One region of the Tenuifilum osseticum genome, then DNA from elsewhere that is predicted to be linked to it. Evidence: riboswitches for the same ligand, from Rfam matches in the RefSeq annotation. Region 1 holds a riboswitch; the other holds the start of a gene.

Region 1 (5,867 bases):
GTGTGATCCTCACGCTTTCCGGTTGCGCCAACTATTACAATGTTTTTTATCCTATGGTTCAAACACCATTTAACGGCTTTTGTAAGGTCGTTGGTGTTTTGGTCGGGATCGTAGTAGAGTATGCTTTCGTACTTGCGCTTGAGATGCTCCTTAACGGAATCAAGGTCGCCTACCAAGGCGTTGGGTGTTATGGCAAGATTTTCAAGCCTATCGATGGCGCCATCGCAGCATACCAGCAATGGGGCATTTAGCAGCTCATTGAGTGGTTTTGGATGCGAGGGAAATTCTCCGTTGGCCAGTATAACTGCTTTCATAATATTGTTTTTTAAATGAGTAAGATTTGTTCTTATGGTTGAGCAATGGTTTTGGATTTCTCCTGTTTCCACTGGTAATACCCTACAACTGACATGGTGGTGTAAAAAACAAACAGCACCGATGTTGGGTAGAGTCCCTTGTAAAGGTATAGCGCTAGCGATACGGAATTGACTACAACCCATAACCACCAATGCTCAATGTATTTCCGGGCAAGCATCCAGGTTGCAATAATGCTAAGCGCTGTGGTAAACGCGTCGCCTGTGGGAACTGGTGAGTCGGTGTAGTGAACTAGTATGTACCGGATTATTACAAAGAAAGCAACACTTGCCGCAAGTAAAGGTAAGTAGTTGCTTTTTGGAGTGTTTGTAACAGGTAATGAGTTTTTAGCCTTTACGGCTCCGCCAAACAACCAGTGGTACCAGCCGTAAATACTTATGAAAAGGTAGTAGAACTGCAGGCCCATATCGGCATAAAACTTCGACTCGTAAAAAATGTAGATGTAGAATGCCGAGGTTATTATGCCCAGCGGCCAGAGCCATACCCTTTGCTTAATCTCCAGGTATAGGTATATGAGACCGGTGATTGCACCAATTAGCTCTATGTAGTTGTTTTGTAGCCAGTTCATTTTAATGATAAAGGTTAAAGGGCAAATATAGGGAGTTTGGTTTTAGAGTTCAGGATTTTGAATACCTTAGTTCCGGAATGCCAAAACCAAATCCCTATCTTATAACGTTTGCATTTCCCGGTAATCATATTTTCCAATTAAAACTCAATGCCAACCCTAACCATAATATGTCTTTCGGCTTGGGGGTAGTAACCAATGCTTACATACTCAGGATCGCCGCTCTGGAATAGTGTGCGGTAAACCCAGGCGTTGGCGGAGTACTTGATATTGAAAAAGTTGTTCACCGAAATCTGAGCAAAAATCGATTTATTCGATTTTGTCTTGTAGCTATACTCTGTAATAAAGTTGTTAACCCAGTAAGGATCAAGGCTGCGGTTTCTGTTCTCGGTGTTATCGATATACTGCCTGCTAACATACTTGCTTATCCACGAAAACTGAAAATTCTCTACAGGTAAAATTGTAATGCGTGTGAATGCTACCAGCGAAGGCGAGAACGATATAGTTGTGTTGCCTAGAGGTTCGGCTACAGGCGATTGCAGGTCGTTCCAATCGGTTGGATTATCGGTAAGGTTAGCAAAGTTTGTATAGTCCTTGATGATGTTCTTGCTCAGGGTTGTGTTTCCGTCAATTTTAAACCAGCTTGCTGGTTTAGCGGAAAGGGTAAACTCAATACCGGTACGGTAACTATTGGGTACATTAGCCATTACGGCATAACCAACATCGGTGAGCTCGCCAGTAAGTACAAGCTGATCCTTGTAAAGCATGTAGTAGTAGTTGAAATCAACCGAAATGTTTTGTAAGCGCATGCGGTAGCCTATTTCCCAGTCGTTTAGCCTTTCGGGTTTAGGAGTAAAATCGGTTGAGCCCTTTTGGGCATCCTTTAGGTCGCTTCGGGCGGGCTCGCGGTGAGCAATTGCATACGAGATGTAAGCCTCGTGCCCTGAGCTAAAGCTATAGGTTGCCCCTACCTTGGGATTCAGGAAATTCCAGCTATGTTCCTGGTTCAATGCAATTACATCGGAGTCAATCCCCTTTAGCTTATAGCTAATACCCCTGTACTGAATGTCGGCAAAAACCGAAATGGCATCGGATACCTGCCAAATAGCCTTTGAGAATATATTCCAGTCGGTTTTTTCGCCATTGTTCCTATACCACTCATATTTATTGGGTAAGCCGATATTCATTTTACTCCAAAGAACTTTTCCAAAATGGTCGCCATCGTAACGGTTCCAGCCTCCGCCGAATGTATACTCAAATATCCCTGAGCGGTAAAGCATTGTGGCTATACCCCCGTAAAAGATGTTGTCCATCCATTTCTGCTGAATAAAGTCGGTACGTTTAATGATGGTATCGCGAATTGAAAAGTTTGGCAATCCGTATTTTGAGAGCTTACGATCGGGTTTATACTCCTCGTAGTAACCTCTGCCATCGGTTAGGTGAAGGGTGATATTTGCGGTTAGGTTGTTTGTGAATGAGTGGGTACCCATAAGGTGGTAGTGGGTTTGCCAGTAATTATCTTTCTGATCGGCGTAGTAGCGGGTTACCCCTTGATCATCAACATACTCGCCTGCGGGATTGTAGCGGCGGTTGGTGCTCATCATGTAGTCGGGTGTGCCTTCCCATGTAATTCCGGTATGCTCCTCGCCATGAATAATATTTGTGCGAATAAGGCTGCGCTCGCCATTCCAGGCTGCAGTAACAAACATCGACCTGTGATCCGAGTTGGCTCGTTCGATATACCCGTCGGAGTGTAACTGCGAGAACCGCCCTTCCATGCTGAACCCGTTCTTCATCAGGCCGGTAGCAATCCGTGCCGAAGTTTTCCAGGTATTGTACGACCCGCCAAGTAGGTCAACGGCTGCGTAAGGCTCAGGGGTAAGGGTTGTGGTTTGGAAGTTTACGGTAGCGCCAAAGGCAGCGGCACCGTTGGTTGATGTTCCAACCCCGCGCTGCACCTGTACATTATCGACCGATGCTGCAAAATCGGGTAAATCCACCCAGTAAACCCCCTGCGATTCAGCATCGTTGAGCGGAACCCCGTTAATGGTTACATTAATGCGGGTTGGATCGGTTCCGCGAATGCGGAAGGCTGTGTTGCCAATTCCAATGCCGCTTTCCGATGATACTACCACCGATGGTAACATTTCCAGCAGGTAGGGCGTGTCGCCTCCGGTGTTGGCCTGCTTAAGCTCCTGGCGGTTGAGTGTGGTTTGTGCAATGGGCATGCGGCTCGATGCGCGGGTTGACGATACTACAACTGCATCGAGGTACTGTGACGATTGCTTTAGCTCAAGATTCAACTCCATATCGCCATTAACCTTAACCTCAACCTGAACGGTTTCGTACCCCAGGTACGAGGCAACAAGGGTGTAACTACCTTGCCGCACCTGTGTAAGCCGATAGTAACCATTGAAACCGCTGTAGGTACCCAAAAAGGTGTTTTCCATCTTAACGGTAGCACCCACCAACGGAGTACCGTAGGTGTCGGTAATCTGTCCGTAAATGGTAAATCCGAGATTCTCGGTTGGATTTGCTTGCATGGTAAAACCTGCAAGCAGAAGTGCACAGAGCACAAATGCAATTTTCTTCATGTTTTTTTATCCCTTTAAATAGTTAAACATAAACCAGGTTCGGGCATTTAAGCCGAAAATCCTGAATAACTATAAAGGGGGAAATTGTGAGATGTTGACAAACTCTTTTTCCCTTCGCCGGCATTACCCGGATCAGGTTCAAAGGGTATGATCTCAGCCCTAAGGGCACCCCCAAAAGTCAGCTGCAAAGATAGCAAAAAAAAAGCGTGAAGTGAACCGCGAGCGGTGAAAAGATATTAAACTGTAAGGTTTGGACTTGCTTTATGTAGATTTATATTAATCTTATTGCTAGCACGGACTTGTAGTCCGTGACAAATACTTCTTACACTTTATTACTTATTCGAGCTGTGCTTCATTGAAAACACCATTAAAATAACCGCACGGATTGGCTTTGCCGAACTGCAACCGCACGGATTGTAAATCCGCGCGAGCGGGGGGAATTATAAAAAACTCAGGCGCAGCCTGTTGCTAATAGCGCGACGGCGGTGCAACCGCCGCCGAACGCGGTCCGTTTATTGCTTTTTACAGCCTCGGCTGAACAGGGGGTGTCCACCGTTATAAACCTTAATGGGATTTCAAAGCTTTGAATACCTACATTCCTCGCCATTGGCTATAGCTTGTTAGGTGGCGTTATTCAACTGTCATTGTTTGAATTCTATCTGATTTTCCAAATAAGTATCCATTAATTATTGGTATTTCAATTTTGAATACACCATCTATTTCTATTTTAAAATCATTTATTTCTGTTCGGTTAGTTGCCTTCTCGCTAGACCAAAGTTCATAGGTATTCCATCTAGAATTATCAATTTTATCCCTTGGGCTTTTTGTTATAATTTTAAAATGATCATCTTCTAAATACCCAGTTTTACCTGATTTAGAAATAATCGAAAGTTCATTAATTATTCCATTTATATCAGACAAATAGATTTTTGCTCCTATTTTTTCATTCTTTCCTTTTGAATATGAATAACCTATCCAAAAGTCGGGAATCTTAGAATTTGGTATTTTAAATCTAAAGCAATTGTTTCCATCGAAGCATAATATCGGTTCGTCGCTAAAGAATGGATAAAATTCATTGTAGTCGTCAACAGTGCCGTAATCAATAACATGTAAATAATTATATTCTATTTTTATATCATCTACATATTTTGTCATTTCCCAATATGGTAGTTGACTAGAATTATATGGAGAATCATTTACATATTCAATAGTGATTATAGTTGGCTCTTTATCAGCCCCATATGAAATACGTTCTACTGTTTTTTTCCAATTATAACTTGGATAAGTAACTTCAATCTGTCTTATAAATGTAGGTGATGAATTAGAATGAATAACCTTCATAGATTTTGCAATCGCACTATCATATACGACACTTGTAAATTCATTTGCTTCATTTTTTTCAAATTCTGCAATTAGTTCAATGTTTTTTTTGTCTATTTCAGTTAATAATCCATTAACATTATCTGATGTCGGCTTATACCATTTCTTTGATGTAAAATAGTCTCTTAAATCTTCTGATTTAAAAATATATCCATATCGAGCAAATATCTCATTCCTCATTATTCTTAATTCAGAGGGTGATTTTCCCCATAGATAATCTTTACTAAGCAATTTTTGGTCAGGTTTAGATTGTCCAAAAGAAGCTGTCATTATTCCAATAAAAAGAATTAATGTTATTAGTTTCATATTTACCTTTTTTGTGTACGATAGTTCATCATAATGCCACCTAACCGTTCAGCAGTTGCTTACGCTGGGGAGTTAACCGCCAGCGGCGTTATCCGCCGATAAAAAGTCTTTTTTAATTATTTTAAAGTCGACATATTGTCTTTAAAATTAAAAAAAACTTTTAATTTCTAATATTTTATCTTCTAAAAAATGATTATCAAGTTCGTCTTTTTTCTCATTAAACTGTTTTGCTTTTATATATTCTATATCAAGAAGTCCAAGAACTTGTGAAGTTGAACTCAGAAATAATCGTTTAGCACTTTCCTCTTTTTTAATTTTATAACTAAGTTTAAGTTTATTACAAAGTTTTATTATCTCGACGTTGTCAAACGAAATCTTGTCAGGATAGTGAGCGAATAAATTGCGTATTGATTTTATGATTTCGAGTTCTTTATAAAGGTTCTCGGATATTATTCCTAAAGAATATGACAGTTTTATTTTACTTGAAAATGTTGAAAGTGGCCCATAACCTGAAAACAAATCCTTTTTATGTTTTTTTGTACCTATTAAAATCTTTTCTAATAAAATCTTTAGTTGATTTTCTATATAAGAAGAGCCAAGCAACACGCAACCCCTGTCAGATTCATCAGACAATTCAATTCGGATTCTTA
Region 2 (5,867 bases), on a different contig from region 1:
CATTTTATACTTGCAGGGTTACACTTTTATCCAATAAAGAATCTGAGTTGCTCAGTTAACCTACGTCACTTAACTGCACCCCAAAGAACAATGCTCTACTTTAGTTTTGGAGTTAGTTTTTAGTGATTATCATTGAACATTGCTATGTTCATACCATCAAAGTACTTTAGGGTATAATTTACTGCATGGTTTAGGGCTTTATTATCGTCAAAGCCTTGTGCATAGCAGCAAGTTATTGCAGTTGAAAGTACACAACCGCTACCATGACTGTATTCGTATTTTCTGCGTTCATGCGATATTTCGATTTTCTCGTTTTCCCCAATAATATAATCTTTGAGTACAATTCCCTCAAAATGGCCACCTTTTAAAAGTACCTTACACTTATACTTTTTTGTCAACCTTTGTGCTGCCTGAAAGGCATCATCGATGCTAGTTATTTTTGTGTTTGTAAGAGCCTCAAGTTCAAACTTGTTTGGTGTAATTAAATAGGCTAAAGGGAATATTCTATCGCTTATTAAATTAAGTGCTTGGTCGGTAATTAATGGTTCACCTCCGCTCGAGATTATTACCGGGTCAACAATTATGGGCACATCCCGTTGATTGCTGAGGAAATCGGCTACAACATTTACTGCTTCAGGAGTATAGAGCATTCCGACTTTGATGGCCGCAAGGGTAAAGTTTTGGGAAATACTTTTAAGTTGATTGTTAAGTTGGTTTGCCGGAATAGGCCATATATGCTCCACGTGCTCAAATGATTGCGTTGTAATAGCTGTTATGGCAGGGTGTGCCCAAACCCCAAAATCGTGAGCAACTATACAATCCCTTGTAATACCAGCTCCATTGCTGGAGTCGTGCGCTGCAATACAACAAATATTAACCATTTTAGAATTGGGTATTTGAAGTTAGCCCAGTGATAATATCTGGGCTAACTTAGTGTTAAACAAATTAGTTAGGGGTTTCTCTGAATGTTTTCATAGCGCATAGCTCACCACACATGGTGCAGTAATCATCGGTATTGCTCTCAGACTCATTTTTTCTTTTACGAGCAAGTTCGGGTTCTAGCATGTAGTCGAACATCTTCTCCCAGTCCAGGTTAAACCTTGCCTGCGAGAGTTTTAGGTCGTTTAGTACGGCTAGTGGTAGCCCTTTAGCCACATCGGCTGAGTGTGCTGCAATGCGACTTGCAATTACACCTTGCTTAACATCATCGATGCTTGGTAGGCAGAGGTGTTCAGCAGGGGTTACATAGCATAGAAAGTTTGCTCCACAGCTGGCTGCTATTGCCCCACCTATAGCTCCTGCAATGTGGTCGTAACCAGCTGCTGCGTCGGTGGTGAGTGGACCCAAAACGTAAAGTGGTGCCCCATCGCAAATGCGTTTCATAAGCTTCATGTTCATTTCAATTTGCGTAAGCGGCATATGACCCGGTCCTTCAACCATTACCTGAACACCTTTATTCCTAGCTCTTTGCACAAGCTCGCCTTGAATGAGAAGTTCATCAATTTGCATAGGGTCATTCGCATCGGTTCCACTGCCCGGTCTAAGACCATCGCCTAGGCTTATGGTAACATCAAATTTTTTGCATACTTCAAGGATTTTATCGTAGTGTTCGTATAAAGGGTTCTCTTTACCCGTTGTTTTAATGTACCTGTAAACAAGTGAACCTCCACGACTTACGATTCCTGTAGTGCGTTCAAAAACATCGAAATATCTAATGGATTTTGTTGTAACTGCACAGTGTAGGGTCATAAAATCTACACCCATTTTTGCTTGGGTTTCAATTTCAGCAAATAGTTCATCGGGGTCAAAAACAAAATTATCGGTTTGCCCAAGTTCTCCTTTTCGGGCAACCACAGTGTAAATTGGTACGGTTCCAACCATTACCTGTGAGTGCTTTAGAATTTCAGAGAGATTTAAATATAAGTTCCCCCCAGTTGAAAGATCCATTATGGAATCGGCTCCGTATTTAGTCGCAATTTTTAGTTTTTCAAGTTCCTCTTTTAAAGAACAGTGTTTACCCGATGTCCCAATATTTGCGTTGATTTTTGTCGACAAGCCATCGCCAATTGCTCTGGCCTTGATATTTCGATTTCTGTTTTTTGGAATTACACATCTGCCTGCAGCTATTTGAGAGCAAAGCCAGTTCGGTGATACTCCATCGTGTAGCGCAGCTTGTTCCATTTCAGGGGTAATAATACCTCTATTGGCATATTGTAGTTGCGTGGTCATACTCATTAATTTTTTCAATTATCATTTTTGCACACTCGTAAAAGAATTCTGTTTGCATTAGGTGTCGGACCATGGCAATACTACCAACGCCGGTTTGCAAAACAGGATCGATGTTCTCAGGGAAAATACCACCAATGGCAATAACAGGAACGGGAGAAAAATCTACAACTTGTTTCAGTTGAGCAGTACCTACTGGGGCATCAGGTTTTGCTTTGGCATTTGTTGGATAGATGGGACCAAACCCAATGTAGTCAGGCCTTTTCTTTAGGGCCTCTTTGGCTTGCTCAATGGAGTGGGTAGATAAGCCAATTTTCATGTTTCCCACTATCTTTCGGGCTTGTTCTATAGGAATGTCATCCTGCCCCAAGTGTAAATAATCCGCATCGCAAAGGGCTGCAATATCGGGGCGGTCGTTTATCACAAGTTTTGTATTAGTCCCTCGTGTAATACTGCGAAGTTCACGGGCAATACTGAGCAATTTCCTATCGTCCAACTCCTTTTCCCTCAGTTGAAGCATCCTGATGCCAAGTTTTACGCACTGCTCTGCAATGCGTGCATATGAAAGGGTAGGGCGTGTTATGATAACATATAGCCCCAAACCCTTTTGTGGTACTTGCGAGTTAGGCATGTTCAAGAACTGAATTGGTGATTATTTCGGAGATCTTTTTGCCTGAAAGCAACATTCCGCCAAAAATTGGCCCCATTCTAAAACTACCACTTACTCCATTGGCTGCCATACCCGAAACAAATAGACCTGGAAATATCTCCTTTGTGTTTTCTGTGGTTGTTTTTTCAGCTTCGTAAACGCTCATACTACGTTCACCAATTACGCTGCCTGTAGGGGTGTTAAGTTTAATGCCATTTTTACGCTCTAAAATTCTTGCAACTTCGCAATCATGGCCGGTAGCATCGAGCACGGCCTTTGAAATAACAATAATTGGATCAACATGAAGTTTTTCCCGATGCACTGGTGCCCAGTTGATTACAACGCCGCGTACCCGTTCATCCTGAATTACTACATCTTCAACGGATATGCAGTTCATTAAGGTAGCACCTGCTTTCGATGCATGGTAAATGAGTGCCGATGTTGCTTGTAAGGAGTCAATAATGTACAAATTATCGGAGTAGTTTTTATAGTCAATTCCTAGCTCCTTTACAATTGGAAGTGCATCGTGCTGGACAACAATATCATTGAACATCATAGCTCCACCCCACATTCCACCCCCAGGTGCTAGTTTCCTCTCAAATAGCACCACGTTTTGCTTAGCCTTTGCCAGGTAATAGGCAGCAAGTAATCCGGAGGGCCCTCCTCCTACAATGGCAACATCTACATTTAGGATTTTTTTGAATTTGTGGAAGTAAGAATCAACAATTCCACTTGAAATTTGAAACTCCATAGCTTATAAGTTTTAGTTAAACATTATAAACTAGGAGATGCTACTTGGGTAAAAGCTGTAATGAGCGAACCTCAAAACTTCCCTACGCAGGTATTATCCTGTTCAGGTTGTAAGGGTATTATCTCAGCCTTACTCAGGCACCCCTAGTTTTGTATGTGCAAATGTAGAAAAAAACGGAAACCGTTGTTTGGTTTCCGTTTAAAATTTTTCAACAAAAAAGGGATTAACCTTTTTGCTTGGTTTCCACTACCTTTGCGGTGTAGCCAAGTTTCTCAATTGCTTTGGCAATTTTTTCGGGGTCGGTTTTTGTGGCATCGTACTTAATGGTTACCAACTTCTTGTCAAGGGTGGCTTCAACCTCCTTAACCCCTTTCTCAAAAACAATATCGCGTTCAATTTTTGCCTTGCACGACTGGCAGTGCATGTTAACCTCAAAGGTGACAGATTTAATTTCAACCTTTTGCGCTTGCGACGTTAATACAGCAAATCCTAGCAGTATTAATGTTAGTGTAATAATCTTTCTCATGGTATAGTAGTATTTGTGGTTACTTATTGTTTCTCAGCAGGATATCCCAACTCTTTTAGTTTTATTAAGGCCTGCTCAAGGCTTGTTTGCGTTTCATATTCAAAGGTTACGGTTTGTGAAACCAGATCGGCTTTCACGTTGGTAATCCCGTTTACCGTAGGTAGGTTTCCCAGTATGGTGTTAACACAACCCATACATTTCATGTTTTTCACTTTAAGCTTTATTGTCATCATAGTGGTTTAATTTAAGGTTTACATTATTTCCAGATGGACATTCTAAATCCGGCATAAAATTTTTGACCTGTTAAGGGGCCCCAAATTTGCGAGGCGTCAAATGTTGAACTCCACGGATTTTCCCACGATACAATAGGGTCTTTCTGGGTGAACCCTGTAAGGTTCTCAACGCCTATGTAGAAATCAAACTTACGAAACAGTTTGGTTACTTGTACATTCATGGTAATGAAAGGCTTATAGTCCGTTTCAAGGTTTAGACCATATCCTTTGGGGAGTCTTCCGCTACCGTTATACTGAATGGTATAGTCGAACTGCCACTTACGCGATGGGGTTTTGTAACCAGCAGTAAACAAGCCTTTGTTGCGGCTTACAAGTGGCTTTTGCTTTAACGTATCGTTAATGGTTTGTTTCACATCGTTTATTCTATATGCCAAGGTAAACTGTAGGTTTCTAATTGGCTCTCCCGAGAGTTCTATCTGTAGGGTATTTGAGTACGATTTCCCTTTCAGATTGTAGAAGTAAACCGCACTGTTATCCCTGTCGATATCGGCAATAAACTGATTTTCAAACCATACATAGTAATAATCGGCGGTTAAACTATAGTTTTGATCCAAAAATTTGAATTTCTGATTCATGCTAATCCCGGCATTCCAGGCTTCTTCAATTCTTGGATTTTCCTCTACTACCAGGTTCCGTGAACTCACCAAAAGGTTTGAGTTCTCAGCAATGAAATTTGGCGATCTGTATCCTTTACCTGCGCTGAACCTAATGGTTAAGGTCGAAACTGGTTTTACCATCCCGTGGAAACGAGGTGTCACAAGAGTGCCAAACCTACTATTTTGGTCAACCCTTATGCCAGCCATTAGTGTAAGAATTTCCAGATGTTTATAGGTGTATTCGCCGTAAATACCTTTGACCCACTCGGTGCGATCGTAAGGGGTGTTATTGAAAGTTTCATCGTACCTATCGTACCTGAGGGTTACGCCTCCTTTAATGTTGTGGTTTGTATTGCCAATATAGGTTATTGCAACCAGGTTGCCGTAGTAGCTAAGCTGTTTGGCGTTGTGCATTCTAACACCTATGGTTGCATCCTGGCTGTGGAGCGATACGGCATTGATAAGCCCAATACTTGTGTTTGGTCTTTGGGAAATGTATCCGGTTTTGTTAAAGGCCTCAAGTAATTGGGTTGAGTACTTTACCCCGTAGGGGTTACCAATCAGGGGTTGAGTATTGGTATAAAACTTAACCTGTCCGGCTAGCCTGTCCTCATTCATAAACTTCACCCCAACTTGCGATTCCCACTTCTTCCCCTGGTACTTCCATCGGTTAAACAGGTGGTACTGCTGGGTAAGTGGGTGGTCAAGGAATTGGTCGTGATTGTGATCAACCCGGTTGCTTAGCATACTTCCATGCACCAGCACCATTGACGATACGGTGGGGGTAACATCAAATGCATAGTTAGCATTTAGTTCAGCCATGCCA

The links. Region 1 has a riboswitch for thiamine pyrophosphate ahead of AB6811_RS09460 (TonB-dependent receptor). Riboswitches for the same ligand answer to the same signal wherever they lie in the genome.
Region 2: linked by a shared signal. The riboswitch ahead of AB6811_RS01230 (sulfide-dependent adenosine diphosphate thiazole synthase) and the one ahead of AB6811_RS09460 (TonB-dependent receptor) in region 1 are both predicted to bind thiamine pyrophosphate.

The regions. Positions count from the first base shown of each region.
Region 1 is NZ_JBGCUE010000009.1:52,924-58,790, reverse strand. It holds gene AB6811_RS09470 (thiamine diphosphokinase) at 1-314, opposite strand, end outside; gene pnuC (nicotinamide riboside transporter PnuC) at 347-940, opposite strand; gene AB6811_RS09460 (TonB-dependent receptor) at 1,078-3,531, opposite strand; TPP riboswitch at 3,624-3,714, opposite strand; gene AB6811_RS09455 (YARHG domain-containing protein) at 4,162-5,217, opposite strand; gene AB6811_RS09450 (MltR family transcriptional regulator) at 5,365-5,867, opposite strand, start outside.
Region 2 is NZ_JBGCUE010000001.1:295,401-301,267, forward strand. It holds gene AB6811_RS01210 (hypothetical protein) at 1-123, shown strand, start outside; gene thiD (bifunctional hydroxymethylpyrimidine kinase/phosphomethylpyrimidine kinase) at 120-881, opposite strand; gene thiC (phosphomethylpyrimidine synthase ThiC) at 946-2,229, opposite strand; gene thiE (thiamine phosphate synthase) at 2,201-2,857, opposite strand; gene AB6811_RS01230 (sulfide-dependent adenosine diphosphate thiazole synthase) at 2,850-3,626, opposite strand; TPP riboswitch at 3,689-3,781, opposite strand; gene AB6811_RS01235 (heavy-metal-associated domain-containing protein) at 3,850-4,152, opposite strand; gene AB6811_RS01240 (heavy-metal-associated domain-containing protein) at 4,176-4,385, opposite strand; gene AB6811_RS01245 (TonB-dependent receptor) at 4,409-5,867, opposite strand, start outside.